Regions from separate parts of the Klebsiella sp. I138 genome, predicted to be linked through region 2. Evidence: riboswitches for the same ligand, from Rfam matches in the RefSeq annotation. Region 2 holds a riboswitch; the other holds the start of a gene.

Region 1 (7,281 bases), 970 kb from region 2:
CTATCCGCTCAAGCTGCGTTTTATCCGCCAGTTCAGCACGGTCAGCAAGCCCCTGGAACTGTGCAGGCGTATAAAAGGTGTCCGGTACCGGCAGCATCTGCATGTCGTGCCCCGGGTGAATTTGCAGCTGCCCAAGCTCTGCCAGCGTATACCCGTCGACCGTCTTCGGCATGGTTAACCGATACGGTGTCGCGGTCTCGAACGGTACCGGCGTCGGCAGCCGATCGTCGCTCAAATCGTAGTTGCGTTTAAGTACCAGAAACTTATCCGGCACCCGGCGGTGGCTGTTCCACCAGTCGCCATCCAGCCGGCGGAACATACTCTCCGTTTCACTACGTGGCGCCACCATCAGCTTAACCAGCACCTTTTTCAGTGCCGCTTCCATCGCCTGATTATAATCATCAACCGAACCGGCATGGCCGCGTAAAATCACGCTAATTGCCAGCCGTGCGCCCAGCAGATTCGAATAGAGATCTTCCGGAGAAAATGCGGATATTTCTTCTGAAAACCCCGGGACCGACTGGAAACCATGCCACTGCGCAATCTCATGCCATTGCGCAAGCTCATAGGCCAGACGCCCTGCCAGCCAGGCGGCAATCTCATAGCGACGGGACATAGAGGCCGGCGGCATAAACGCATTCAGCTGAATACGCCGGACACCCAACTCCTCGCTATAGAAAATGCGCCCCTCTCGCCCGAGCTCAGGGTAAATACGGGTAAACAGATAAAACGTGTTGTCCGCGGTATCGCGAACGTGTGCAATATCGATAAACCCGCCGCGGCGGGTATAAATCAGCCCGTTCTTCTCTTCGCTCAGGCCCACCAGGTTTTTAACCGCCCCCAGCGCGCTGTCGTTGTAATGATGCTTCCCCAGCGTATCGAGGGTCAGGACATTGCCAATTTGATAGACCGGGATTGGCACCCCAATGGCTCTGACGTGCAGGTCATAACCGAAGGCGCAGCACGGGCGCAGCGATTCCGGTGGCGCCAGCTGGCTGACCACCGATTTCACCCGGGGAACCGGGACGGTTGGCAATACCGGATCCTTCGCGCACACCGAGAACGCGGCCGCCAACAAAAACAACAAGCCATTACGCATTAACATCGTCTCCAGGACATAAAGCTGAGGCCTCACAGGCGGCATCTTGCGAGGTTAAAAACGGTATTCGCCGGCGACAAAGAAGCTATTACGTTCGTTAAAACCAAACTCTGTTAAGACGTTAAAGTTCTGCGTAATTTCGTATTGCGCACCCACCAGCATATTCCACGGCGACGAGAGCCGCTGTTTCACATCGAACTTGCCCTGATCATCTTTATTGACCGCAGCGATTAACGGCTGGAGCTCCGGCGGCATATGCAGGTCGGAGAGATTGCCTTTGAACTCCTGCTGCACGTTCTGGTACATACTTCCGACCCAGATACTTAAGTTTGACGGGCCCGCAATACCTTGCAAATTAAAGCGATAGCCGATTCGCGGCGAGATGGTCGTCGCGGAAATTTTACCATCAAGAATATCGAAGTCGGTGCGGGTATAGTTGGTATCAACCAGACCAAACCAGTTGCCATAGCCACCGGCGAGCGTAAACCCGGTGCCCCAGGTGGTTCCTTTGAAGTCCAGAGCAAAATCAATATCCTGCAGCTGCCCGTTCTCATGGAGCCGGTGTACGGATCCGGCAATAATTCGGTCGATCCCGGTATATTTTGACGGATCGGCATCAACGGAGACTTTTGATAAGGACGATCCGCTGGTATGCCCGGCAATACCGTAGATATTTAAAAAAGGGAACACCCACATATCAAGACGCAGGTTCTCAGTTTTACTTTTCTGTCGCGTGTGCCCCGCATCGATGGCGAACATATCGCTCGGAATCGGGTGATTGCCCAGCTTCAGCCCGGAAAAATAGATACTGTCGACCAGAATATCCTGGCGGATATTCATGTAGCTTAAATTGACCCCAAACGGCAGCGGGATGGAATATCCGCGCGCCCGTGCTTCATCACCCCAGATCGGAAAATAGCTGTCATTGCTGCTGTCGGAACTGTCGGTTGTGCTGGCCCCCCAGGCGGTACCCGACGTTAACAACAACATAATTACGGTTTTAGTCCATCTCATTTTTTTCTCATTTGACCTTAAAGTCCGGAACCCACATTAAAATAGACCGCCTGCTCGTGTTCGCTGAAGGCGATATCAATCCCCGTATGTAACCCATACTGGCGCGCTATCAGGTAGCGAAACCCTGTCCCCCACGCCACTTCCGTTTGCTCCCACAATGAATGTGCTTCGTCTGCTGCACTGCCAATGCCGACGAAACCTTGCAGGATCCAACGCGGCTGAAACTCCCAGGCTAGCTGAGTTTGTGCGGTACTCACGTAATCCCCTTGATAGCGATAACGCGAAATCCCGCGTAATTCGATATAAGGGCGAGCCATCGGCGTCAGACGCTTATCATGATGAGTTAGCGACTGATAGTTGCCGGCTACGGCGAGCGTCAGCGTGCGGCTCAGTGGGATAAAGTATTTCCCATCTAAAGAGAACTGATCGTAATGATAGTCGCCGCCCAGCAATGAACGATAAAATCGATACTCGCTCTGTACCGATAACCCCTTCTTAGGATAGAAAAAATTATCCGTAGTGTCATATTCAGCCACCACCCCCAGCGCCGAAGATGCACTTTCCTGCCCCAGTACCTGCTGCCAGATCCGATTGACCACCGGGTTATCGGCAGAAATATCGGTTTTTGCATAAACCTGCGAGGCGCCGACAAATACCGGCGTGTCGCCAATGCGGAACAACAGTTTTTGCAGACCGCCATAGCCCCGGGTCTGCGAGTGAATCGCCGTATTTTTATTCAGGTTGCTGAGGCCGTCAGAATAGATATCCAGTTTAATATTGGCGTAACCCAGCATCACCAGATAGCGGATATGGTCGTTCTTCCAGGTATGCCGATGGCCGCCGCCAACAAACCAGGTGCCGTTTTGCGTCCCACCACCACCAAAAGCAGTGATTGGCGGCGGAATGAAATTATCGCCATCACGCGTGCCTTTACCGTGCAAAAAGAGGCCAAACAGCCCCCCGCCGTAGCCCACCGCCGGCTCCGTGATGACCAGCGGTACCGGAAGAAATCCATACTGGTTATCCTGGAGATAATGGCTCATATCCAGCATGCCATCTTCCGGATCGAACAGATCGGCGGCCGCCGCAGGAAAGGAAAGCGGCACGATGAGCGCCAGCAATAAGGTCGATAGCGAAAACTTCATGCACTCTCCGGGGCCGTGATGGGTTCTGAACGCCCAGGTGGCTGAAGAATAATGGGTTTCAGGTAATGAAAATATATCCTATGGCGCCATGAACTACCAATTTTCGGCCAGAGGTTTTCTTTAATTTTGGACAAAATAGCCCGCCTTAAGCGCATACATTGCTAATAAAAACCGTGCGCATTCTGCTTGTGCGGTGAATTTTCCTGCCAAAAATAAGTGACAGCGTCACCTATGTGTGGCTTAAATCGCCTCCCTGCGGGATTGTAATCAAAAAGTGAATGCCGTATAACATTGCGCAACCGAGGGGTGTCCCGTGAGGGCTGAGATGGCGTAAGCCGAACCCTTTGAACCTGATCTGGGTCATGCCAGCGAAGGGACGGGTCGGCAATTTTGCCAGTTACCGCCATTGCCTGTTCATACTTCCGCACGCCCGGATCTCCCTTTTATCAGGAGGTCCTGTGATTCTTCCCGTCTTCACCCAGGGTATTTATGGTCGTCTGCGCCAGCAGGCGGGACACGACTGGGAACAGTACGTTGCCCATCCTTTTCTTCGCCAGCTCGCCGACGGAACCTTGCCCGAATGCGCCTTCCAGCGCTATCTGACTCAGGACTACCTGTTCCTGATCCACTTTGCCCGCAGCTATGCCCTGTTAGTCAGCAAACTGCGTACGCTCCCGGAGATGCGCGCCGCGGCCGCGTCAATGAACGCAATCCTTGGCGAACTGCCGCTGCACGTCGGCTACTGTGCCGGCTGGGGGCTGGATGAAGCCACGATGGCCGCCGAAAGCGAAGCGCCTGAGACGGTAAACTACACCCGCTATGTGCTGGATATCGGTCATTCCGGGGATGCGCTGGACCTGCTGGTGGCGCTGATGCCCTGCGTCGCGGGCTACGCGGAAATCGGCCTCGGGCTGCTCAACGACCCGGCTACCCGGTTCGAAAATAACCCATATGCTTCCTGGATCCGTAACTACGGCGACGCGGGTTATCTCGACGGCGTCAACGCGGCAATCGGCCTGCTCGAAAATATCTGGCAGCAGCGCGGTGCGCAGTCACGTCTCGCCGAGTTGAGTTCGATCTTCACTACCGCCACCCGTCTGGAAGCCAACTTCTGGCAAATGGGACTGAATGCCGTCACGGCGGTTACGGCGTGATTGCCCCGACGATTCAGGTGCGGGACTTAGGCCTGAGCTTCGGTTCGCGGGTCATATTCGACAATCTGTCGTTTGAGATCCCCGGAGGACAGTGGATTTCGCTGCTGGGTGCCAGCGGAGCCGGCAAAACCAGCCTGCTGCGGATCATCGCCGGGCTGGCCGCCCCGACCCGCGGCCAGGTTTATGCCAGCGACGGCCAGCCGCTGGGGCATCGCCTGGCGTGGATGGGGCAAAAAGACCTGCTCTATCCGTGGCTGAGCGTGCAGGACAACGTTGCCCTCGGCGCTCGTCTGCGCGGAGAACGCGTCGATCGTCAGCGGGTGGCGACCTTATTAGACCAGGTGGGGCTCGGCCAGTGCGCCAACGAGCGTCCGGCATCGCTCTCTGGCGGCATGCGTCAGCGGGCCGCTCTGGCGCGCACTCTGTATGAAGATCGCCCGATCGTCTTAATGGATGAACCTTTCTCGGCGCTGGACACCATTACCCGCACCCGTATCCAGACGCTGGCGGCGGAACTGCTGACCCGGCGTACCGTGGTGCTGATTACCCACGATCCGATGGAAGCCTGTCGGCTTAGCCATCGTCTGCTGGTGCTCTCGCCACCGCCCGGCGGCATTGATGATTCGCACCATCTGGCGGGGATACCGCCGCGGGCACCGGACGATCCGGCCCTGCTGCATAGTCAGGCCGAGCTGCTGCAACAGCTGATGAGGGCCAACGGATGAGAGGAAAACTATTACGCGGCGGCGTGGTGTTCTGTGGCCTGCTGCTGCTCTGGTGGCTGGCCAGCCGCAGCGGCATCCCCGCGTTCCTGCTGCCGTCGCCGTCGGCGGTGGCTAACGCCCTGTGGGTCAACCGCAGCTGGCTGGGGTGGCACACGTTGGTCACGTTAAGCGAGATCCTCAGCGGCCTGGCGCTCGGCGTTCTGCTCGGGGTGGTATTAGCACTGAGCATGATTATGTCGCCACGGCTACAGCGCTGGCTGATGCCGCTGGTACTGACCAGCCAGGCCATTCCGGTTTTCGCCCTCGCCCCGCTGCTGGTGCTGTGGTTCGGCTTCGGGATGAGCGCCAAAGTGATGATGGCGGTACTGGTTATCTTCTTTCCCGTCACCTCCGCCTTTTTTGACGGCCTGCGCCGGGTCAACCATGACTATCTCGACCTGGCGCGCACGATGGGCGCCTCGTCTGGCGCACAGCTGCGTCACGTCCGCCTGATGGCCGCCCTGCCGGCGCTCGGTTCCGGGCTGCGGATGGCGGCTGCCGTGGCGCCCATCGGCGCGATTATCGGTGAATGGGTCGGTTCGGCCGAAGGTCTGGGCTACGTCATGCTCAATGCCAACGCGCGCATGCAAACCGATGTCTGCTTTGCCGCGCTGTTTATTTTAGTGCTGCTGACCATCCTGCTATGGCTGGCGGTGGATGCTTTCTTACACCGGCTGATCAACTGGACGCCGGAATAATGACCCACACGGACAACGATGAAGGAATACCCATGAGCAAATCTATTTTCGCCGGGATGGCCATCACCGCACTGCTTAGCGGTCAGGCTATCGCCAACGAGAAGCTGACGCTGGTGCTGGACTGGTACATTAACCCGGACCATGCCCCGATTATGGTTGCAGAGCAGATTGGCGCCTTTAAAGAGCAAGGACTGGACGTCAAAATAGTCCCGCCGTCTGACCCGGCGCTGCCGCCGCGTCTGGTGGCAGCCGGTCAGGCGGATCTGGCCATCACCTATCAGCCACAGGTGCATTTTTTCGCCGATGAGGGCCTGCCGCTGGTGCGGGTCGGTACGTTGATTAACTCCCCGTTGAACACCGTGATCGCCCTGGATAAAAGCATCAAAACCCCTGCCGACCTGAAAGGCAAAAAAGTCGGCTACTCGGTGAGCGGTATCGAGCAGGCCACGCTGGCAACGATGGCGACAAACGCCCATATCGATCCGCAAAGCATCACGCTGATTAACGTCAATTTCCAGCTAACCAGCGCCCTGCTGGCCGGTCAGGTTGATGCGGTGATTGGCGGCTACCGTAATATCGAAGCTCTGGAGCTAAAATTGCAGGGTAAAGACCCGCAGGTGATGAACGTCGAAGATTTCGGCGTGCCGGCTTACGATGAGCTGGTCATTGTGGCAAATCGTGAGCAAATTCATGCCGCTAAAATCAAAAAATTCCTCGTGGCCCTGCAAAAAGGCGTGGCCTACCTGCACGCCCATCCGCAGGAAACCTGGCAGGCATTTGCCGCCGCTCACCCGGAGCTGAATACCGAGCTGAACAAGCAGGCCTGGCAGCAAACCGAACCCCTGTTTGCCCGTAATCCGGCGGCGCTGGATAAAGCCCGCTACGAGGCTTACGAACAGTTTTTATATAACAACAAGTTGGTTAAAAAGATCACACCTTTAACGCAATATGCGGTCGAACTGGATTGAGTAACCATACAGCTGACGGAAGTATTTCCGTCAGCTAACTCAGCGAAACGGTAATAAACCCCGGCACTTTCACTCACTAAGAATTACACTTTTAATGGTTTTATAACACTTAAATTAAATCATCTAAATCAATGCGTTACCATTGATTTTCGTAATGTAAAAATAACGTAAAAATACCTCAATAAATAAAACATTGAATGACGATTTAAAAAGCCATATATTGTGCGCGCTTTATGAATGGCGATTCATTTTCTTAAACCAATTATTCAACCAGTGTTCAACCGCAACGCTGGTTGTGGGAGTGATATGATGACGGATAAAGTCCGTATTGATACTTTAAGTGCAGATTTATTGGACGCTAACAACGAAACCTTTTTGGCCCGTCAGGCTGAATTCGAATCGAACGTCAGGAGTTACCCACGTAAGCTGCCGCTGGCCA
Region 2 (7,281 bases):
GAGATCGCGTTCACCGGGAAGAATATTGCCATTTTCCAGCCAGCCGCTGCGCACGGCATCCTTGATCGTGTCGGCAAACTTCAGATAGAGCGGCGCGTTATCCGCTGCCGCAATCCGTTCAACAAGCTGGGTAATTAACCGGGTATGCGCCTGTTCCATTTATCTTTTCCTGGCAGAATTCTCACGCCAGTATATCAGGCTTACCACCACGCGTGGAAATGGTGAACCGGTCCAATACCGTGGCCCACCTCCAGCGAATCCGCCTGCGCCAGCGCCGCAGAGAGCCAGCCTTTCGCCTCGGCCACCGTCTGTCCCCAGTCGCTATAGCGCGGGCGCAGGGCCGCCAGCGCCGCAGAGAGCGTACATCCGGTACCGTGGGTATTTTTAGTCTGGACGCGCGGTGCGGTAAACCGCTGTTCGCCTTCGCGGGTAAACAACCAGTCCGGGCTTTCCGCGTTATCGAGATGACCGCCTTTCATCAGCACCGCGCCACAGCCCATCGCCAGCAGCGCCCGCCCCTGTTCGAGCATCTCTTTTTCACTTTGCGCATGCGGTGCATCCAGCAGCGCCGCCGCTTCCGGCAGATTCGGTGTGATCAGCGAAACCCGCGGCAGGAGCCGGGTGCGTAAGGTCTCCACCGCTGAAGCCGAGAGCAGCGGATCGCCACTTTTCGCCAGCATGACCGTATCCAGGACGACGTTCTCTATCTGATAGCGCGCTAAACGTTCCGCCACGGCTTCGACGATATCCGTTTCTGCCAGCATGCCAATTTTCGTCGTATCGATACGGACGTCGCTGAATACTGAATCCAGCTGCGCGGCAACAAAATCAGGATCGATACGATAGACCGACTGCACGCCACGAGTATTTTGCGCCACCAGCGCAGTGATCACCGAGCAGCCATAGGCTCCCAGCGCAGAGAAGGTTTTCAGGTCGGCCTGGATCCCCGCACCGCCGCTGGGGTCGGTGCCGGCAATGGTCAGCGCATTAATTCGTTTCATCATTTGTTCTCCCCGTACAGCGCGTCAAGAAACGCCGGAGTAAAACTGCCCGGACCTCTGCCGAGCGCTGCCGCGCCTCCCGCCTGTTTCATCAGGCCGCAGGCCGCCGCAACGTTTTCAAGGCGGTCGCCGGGCATCGCGGTACTGGCCGCCACCACGGCAGAGAGCGCACAGCCGGTACCCACCACCCGCGTCATCAGGACATCCCCGCCGCTGACCGTACGCGTGCGCTGCCCGTCGGTGATGTAATCCACTTCGCCGGTTACCGCGACGATGGTATTGATCTGTCGCGCCAGCGCCTGAGCGGCAGGCAGCGCCGCGGCGGCGGTATCGGTGGTGTCCACGCCGCGCCCACCGGCGCTCATTCCCGCCAGCGCCATAATCTCGGAAGCGTTGCCGCGAATGGCGGCCGGGTGCAGGCTCAGCAGCTCATGGCAAAATTCGCTACGCAACGTTAACGCTCCGACGGCCACCGGATCCAGCGCCCACGGCTTACCCGCGCTTTGCGCACTGAGCGCCGCGGCACGCATAGCCTCTGCGCGCTCGATGGTCAGGGTTCCGACGTTAATCAGCAATGCATCGGCAATGGCCGCAAACTGGCTCGCTTCCTGCGGGTCAATCACCATCGCCGGAGAGGCGCCGATCGCCAGCAGTACGTTAGCAGTAAAGGTCTGTACCACATCATTGGTCATACAGTGAACAAGGGGAGAATGACGGCGAAAGAGATGTTGCAGATGCGCTATGTGCGCGGGATTGAGAGGCTCAGCTTGCATCGTTTGCTCCAGCCAGGCGGTGAAGAAGCAACGACCCAATGGGTCTCTGACTTCCCTACGCTGGCATTATCCAGATCAGGTGGTACGGGTTTTTCTCAGCCTTCACGCAGAAGGGCACCCCGAGTCATCGAGAAGATATCTATCTTCTCGGCAGGCAGGTTACGGTAAGCCGACGCCTGACGCAAGCACCTGATGTCGGGCGCGCTTTCGAAAATACGCTGCCACATCGTCACCGATCCAGCAGAAAACGCCACCCCGGCAGCCACCCTAATATTCTTCCGGCAGTGGCCGGTCGATGGAGACCAGTTTGCCTCTTACCATCGTGATGTAGCCCCCGGCTTTCAGATCGGCCAGCACCCGGAAAACGTGCGTGCGCGACAGGTTCGTTCGCTTAATGATAAACAGCGCCAGTCCTTCATTTTCACCTTTGTGCGCTTGCTGACGGTAGAGATAGCGAAACAACATCGGCCGGATAGTCTGATAGCTGGTGAGCTGCCGCCGTTCATGGTGCAGATCGATGGTGAAGATGGTCATATACGCCATGATGGTCGCCAGCTCCTGAACGCGCTGCGGGCTGTTTTGTATAAAAATACGGTCGAACGCCTCATACGTTATTTTGATAAGCTCCACCGCGGTTACCGCGCTATATTCAAATTTCGCTAATGGACAATATCTTTCCAGCAAACCGACCGGCATATGTTCAATTGTATTCCCTACAATCAGCCCGTTATCGGGCATAACCATCGATAAAGAACCGTCGATACAAAAATAAATATATCCGGCCTTTAATTCTAATTTTTTATTTATCGACACGGATAGCGTTTCACCTTCCTCGGTAATTCCCGCCAGATAGGTGTCTATTTTTAGCGTTTGATAATAGCTATGTATTTCCTGAAAATTCACGCACTTCCCCTTCTCACGCCTTTTGCTGTCGGCTTTAGTATAGCAGCGAACATCATGCTCATTCCCGGCGGTTTCATTTTGATTGATGGCCAGTCCCATATGGGACTATCGCACTCATAAGATTCCCTTACAATGGTCAGCAATTACTCCAGATTTGCTTTCGTCGTTTCAACATTATTCTTTGAGCCCGACGAAAATTATCCAAGAGGCCCTTCAATGAAATTAAATCAGATCGCAAAACATCTGGCGCTGGCCGGTGTTTTAACTTCGCTGTCCGTTTCAGCTTTCGCGCAGATTATGCCGAAAGAGGCAACCGAAGCCACCCAGCAGGCAAATAACGCACTGTATAACAAGCTGCCGTTTGCCGATAAAACCGACTTTGAAAATGCGCATAAAGGCTTTGTCGCCGCTCTGCCCCAGGAAGTCATTAAAGGCGAACAGGGTAACGTTATCTGGAACCCGGCGAAGTACGACTTCATCAAAGAAGGCGAAAAAGCTCCGGCAACCGTTAACCCGAGCCTGTGGCGTCAGTCGCAGCTGATTAACATCAGCGGCCTGTATAAAGTGACCGACGGCGTTTACCAGATTCGTAACCTTGACCTTTCCAACATGACTATCGTGGAAGGCGAGAAAGGGATCACGATTATTGACCCGCTGCTGTCCGCAGAACCGGCCAAAGAAGGCCTGGAACTGTATTTCAAAAACCGTGGCAAAAAACCGGTCGTCGCGGTCCTGTTTACCCATAGCCACGTTGACCACTACGGCGGTATCCGCGGCGTGGTTGATGAAGCGGATGTGAAGTCAGGCAAAGTGAAAATCTACGCTCCGGCCGGATTTATGGAAGAAGCGGTTTCCGAAAATATTATGGCCGGTAACGCCATGAGCCGTCGCGCCAGCTACATGTACGGCAACCTGCTCAAACCTGATGCCAAAGGCCAGGTCGGTGCCGGGCTGGGCACCACCACCTCCGCCGGTACCGTGACGCTGCTACAGCCGACCAACTACATTACGCATACCGGCCAGGAAGAAGTGATCGATGGCCTGACCTACGACTTCATGATGGCGCCGGGCTCCGAGGCTCCGTCCGAAATGCTGTGGTACGTCAAAGAGAAGAAAATGATTGAGGCAGCGGAAGACGTGACCCACACGCTGCACAATACCTACTCGCTGCGCGGCGCAAAAATCCGCGATCCGCTGGCCTGGTCGAAATACATCAACGCCGCTATCGACCGCTGGGGCAGCGATGCTGAAGTTATTATTGCCCAGCACCACTGGCCAACCTGGGGTAACGACAACATTGTGAAGCTGATGAAAGGTCAGCGTGATATGTACCGTTACATCAATGACCAGACGCTGCGTATGGCCAACGAAGGTCTGACCCGCGATGAAATCGCGGCTAACTTTACGCTGCCGCCATCGCTGGAGAAACAGTGGGCAAGCCGCGGCTACTATGGCTCGGTGAGTCATGATGTGAAAGCCACCTACGTGTTCTATCTCGGCTGGTTCGATGGCAACCCGGCAACCCTCGACGAGCTGGCACCGGAGCAGGCGGCGAAGAAGTTTGTCGAATATATGGGTGGCGCGAGCAACGTGCTGAAAAAAGCCAAAGAAGATTACAGCCAGGGTAACTACCGCTGGGTCGCGCAGGTCACCAGCAAAGTGGTCTTTGCTGACCCGAAAAACCAGGAAGCACGTAACCTGGAGGCTGATGCGCTGGAGCAGATGGGCTACCAGGCCGAATCCGGTCCGTGGCGTAACTTCTACCTGACCGGCGCGCAGGAACTGCGTAACGGCGTGCAGAAGCTGCCTACGCCAAACACCGCCAGCCCGGATACGGTGCGGGCGATGACGCCGGAGATGTTCTTCGATTATCTGGGCGTGCATATTGACGGCGTGAAGGCCGGCAATGCAAAAGCGGTCTTCAATATCGATCTCGGGAAAGACGGCGGGAAGTATAAGCTGGAGCTGGAAAACGGCGTGCTCAACCACACCGCCAACGTGGTAGCGAAAGACGCCGATGCCAACATCACGCTGAACCGCGACACGTTAAACAAAATCATCCTGAAGCAGGAAACCCTGAAGCAGGCTGAAGAGAAAGGCGACGTGAAAATTACCGGTAATGGCGCGAAGCTGGACGAAATGCTGAGCTACATGGACAAGTTTGAGTTCTGGTTCAACATCGTCACACCGTAATCTCCCCGGCAATCCTGCCCTGCCCCGCAGCCTTCGGCTGTGGGGTATTTTTTTACCTTTTTCCACCGTGCCTCCCCGGTGACGCTTCGCCAGACGGCGGACCGCGCGATGCACATCGCGCCATTTGCATTCCCACCGCGGCGGGCACAAAATGAACATCAGGGAGCTACCTTCCCGGTGACACCACTCGTCGAGGTACGGCTATGCCCGTTTATCACCATGCCCTGGTACTGATTAACAGCAGCCAGGACGGTATTCCACTGCTACAGCATGCGGCCAGAATGGCGGAAGAGAGCGCTATGCGCATCACGCTTGCGCATATCAGCACCGACTATCGGGCGCTGAATTACGTCTCCGATAGCCTGCTCGATGATGACGTCTCTCAAGAGGTGATTCAGGCGAAAGTGCTGCTTAATGAGCTGGCGGCCAGCGTCTCACTGCCCGTACAAACTCTGTCGCTGGTCACCACCCGCCGCTTCGAAGATGTCGAAGCCTGCGTCAACCAGCGGGGTATTGATCTGATTATCGCCGGGCATCATAACCGTCTACTGGGGGTCATAGCGTCCCATTCGCTGGAGTATATTAATCATCTGACGATCGACGTGCTGATCAAGCATCTGCCCTGAGCCGCGCGGCCGATTCGCGTAGTGAATTGAGCAGCAGAGAAAAGCACTGCTCAATCAGCGGCGGCAGCGGCTGTGGTCCGCGCATTAACGCAACGGTACGCGCCAGCGCTGGCTGCTGGAGGTGCGCGATCTTCAACGCCGGGTCCTGCAGATGGGTGGTATACAGCTCAGGCAGGATGGCAATCGCCAGCCGCGAGCGCACCAGACCATACAGCGTTTCAATATAATCCACCTGATAACGCGTATTCAGCGTCAGGCGATGGCTTTCCGCCAGCGCTCCAACGAGGCGCTGAATATTTCCTTTCGAGAATACCGCAATATCGCGCCCGGCCAGGAGCTTCCACGGCAGGTGCGGCTGGTCAGCCAGCGGATCATCGCCGTGCAGTACCGCCACAAACGGGTCTTCACGCAGCGGATAGACCTGTAGCGTAGCCGGTAACGAGCTGTCGATGGCGCCGATGCCGAAATCAATCTTCCCGCTTTCCAGCTCACGCACCAGCGCATCGTTGGTCTGGTCGTGGAATTCCACCCGCAGTCGGGGAAAGGTCTGCGCCAGGACCTGGGGCAGGAGCGGAAAAAGCAGCGAACTCACCGAGGGCACCAGGCCGATACGTACGGTACCATCGCCGCCGGCCGCCACGATCTGTTCCATATCGTGAAACGCCAGCTGAGCCACGCTCAATACGCGCCGGGCGTGCGGCAGAATAGCGGCCCCCAGCTCGGTCAGCGTGACCGAGGAGGCCGTCCGGTTCACCAGTTTGCCACCCAGCACCGTTTCGATTTGCCGCAGCGCGCTGCTCAGCGCCGGTTGGCTGATGGCCAGACGGTTGGCGGTATCGGTAAAATGACGCAGCTCCGCCAGGGTCACAAAATACTGTAGCTGCTTGAGAGAAAGCGCGGGCAGGCGCTGCCACGGTTCGGTCATCTTATTCTTCGCTAAGGGTAATCGGGCAGAATAACCCGAGCTTATCGGGCGATAAATTTATTCATCTGGGCAAACGTTTGCTGTGCACCTAGAGTATCGCCATTATCCTTGTGCCGGAGTTGTTATGTCCAGCAGTGCTGAAAACCGCCGCCGCGCCGTCCTGGCCGCCCGGGGCGAAACGCCTTTTGACCTGTTACTGACCGGGGCGCAGATTGTCGACATGGTCACCGGTGAAATCCGCGCAGCCGATGTCGGTATCGTTGGCGAGATGATCGCCAGCGTGCACCCGCGCGGTAGCCGCACCGATGCTCACCAGCACCATGCGCTGGAAGGCGCGTACCTGTCGCCGGGGCTGATGGATACCCACGTCCATCTTGAAAGTTCCCACCTGCCCCCCGAACGCTATGCGGAAATTGTCCTCGCGCAGGGAACCACCGCGGTTTTCTGGGACCCGCATGAGCTGGCCAACGTCCTCGGCGTCGAGGGCGTGCGCTATGCAGTTGCCGCCAGTCGTCACCTGCCGCTGCGGGTGATGGTCGCCGCTCCATCCAGCGTACCATCGACCCCGGGGCTGGAAATGTCCGGCGCCGACTTTGCCGGGGCGGAGATGACTACCATGCTGGCATGGCCGGAGGTTTGCGGCGTTGCGGAAGTGATGGACATGCATGGTGTGCTCAACGGCAGCGAGCGGATGCAGGAGATTGTTCAGGCTGGTCTCGACAGCGGTAAGCTGATTGAGGGACACGCCAGAGGGCTGAGCGGCGCTGACCTGCAGGCTTACCTCGCGGCGGGCGTCACCTCCGATCATGAGCTCACTTCGGCAGAAGATGCGCTGGAAAAGCTGCGTGCCGGTTTGACTC

Evidence for each region. Region 2 has a riboswitch for thiamine pyrophosphate ahead of thiM (hydroxyethylthiazole kinase). Riboswitches for the same ligand answer to the same signal wherever they lie in the genome.
Region 1: it holds a riboswitch for thiamine pyrophosphate, as region 2 does, so the genes downstream of both, ACMYSK_RS06480 (TenA family protein) here and thiM (hydroxyethylthiazole kinase) in region 2, are expected to answer to the same signal.

The regions. Positions count from the first base shown of each region.
Region 1 is NZ_CP180447.1:1,385,013-1,392,293, forward strand. It holds gene ACMYSK_RS06465 (DUF4056 domain-containing protein) at 1-1,099, opposite strand, end outside; gene ACMYSK_RS06470 (hypothetical protein) at 1,154-2,113, opposite strand; gene ACMYSK_RS06475 (BamA/TamA family outer membrane protein) at 2,131-3,258, opposite strand; TPP riboswitch at 3,551-3,652, shown strand; gene ACMYSK_RS06480 (TenA family protein) at 3,717-4,412, shown strand; gene ACMYSK_RS06485 (ABC transporter ATP-binding protein) at 4,409-5,137, shown strand; gene ACMYSK_RS06490 (ABC transporter permease) at 5,134-5,874, shown strand; gene ACMYSK_RS06495 (ABC transporter substrate-binding protein) at 5,907-6,842, shown strand; gene ACMYSK_RS06500 (diaminobutyrate--2-oxoglutarate transaminase) at 7,149-7,281, shown strand, end outside.
Region 2 is NZ_CP180447.1:413,612-420,892, reverse strand. It holds gene ACMYSK_RS01900 (GntR family transcriptional regulator) at 1-159, opposite strand, end outside; gene thiD (bifunctional hydroxymethylpyrimidine kinase/phosphomethylpyrimidine kinase) at 201-1,001, opposite strand; gene thiM (hydroxyethylthiazole kinase) at 1,001-1,774, opposite strand; TPP riboswitch at 1,810-1,906, opposite strand; gene ACMYSK_RS01885 (helix-turn-helix domain-containing protein) at 2,042-2,677, opposite strand; gene ACMYSK_RS01880 (alkyl/aryl-sulfatase) at 2,894-4,870, shown strand; gene ACMYSK_RS01875 (universal stress protein) at 5,074-5,496, shown strand; gene ACMYSK_RS01870 (LysR family transcriptional regulator) at 5,480-6,421, opposite strand; gene ACMYSK_RS01865 (adenine deaminase) at 6,546-7,281, shown strand, end outside.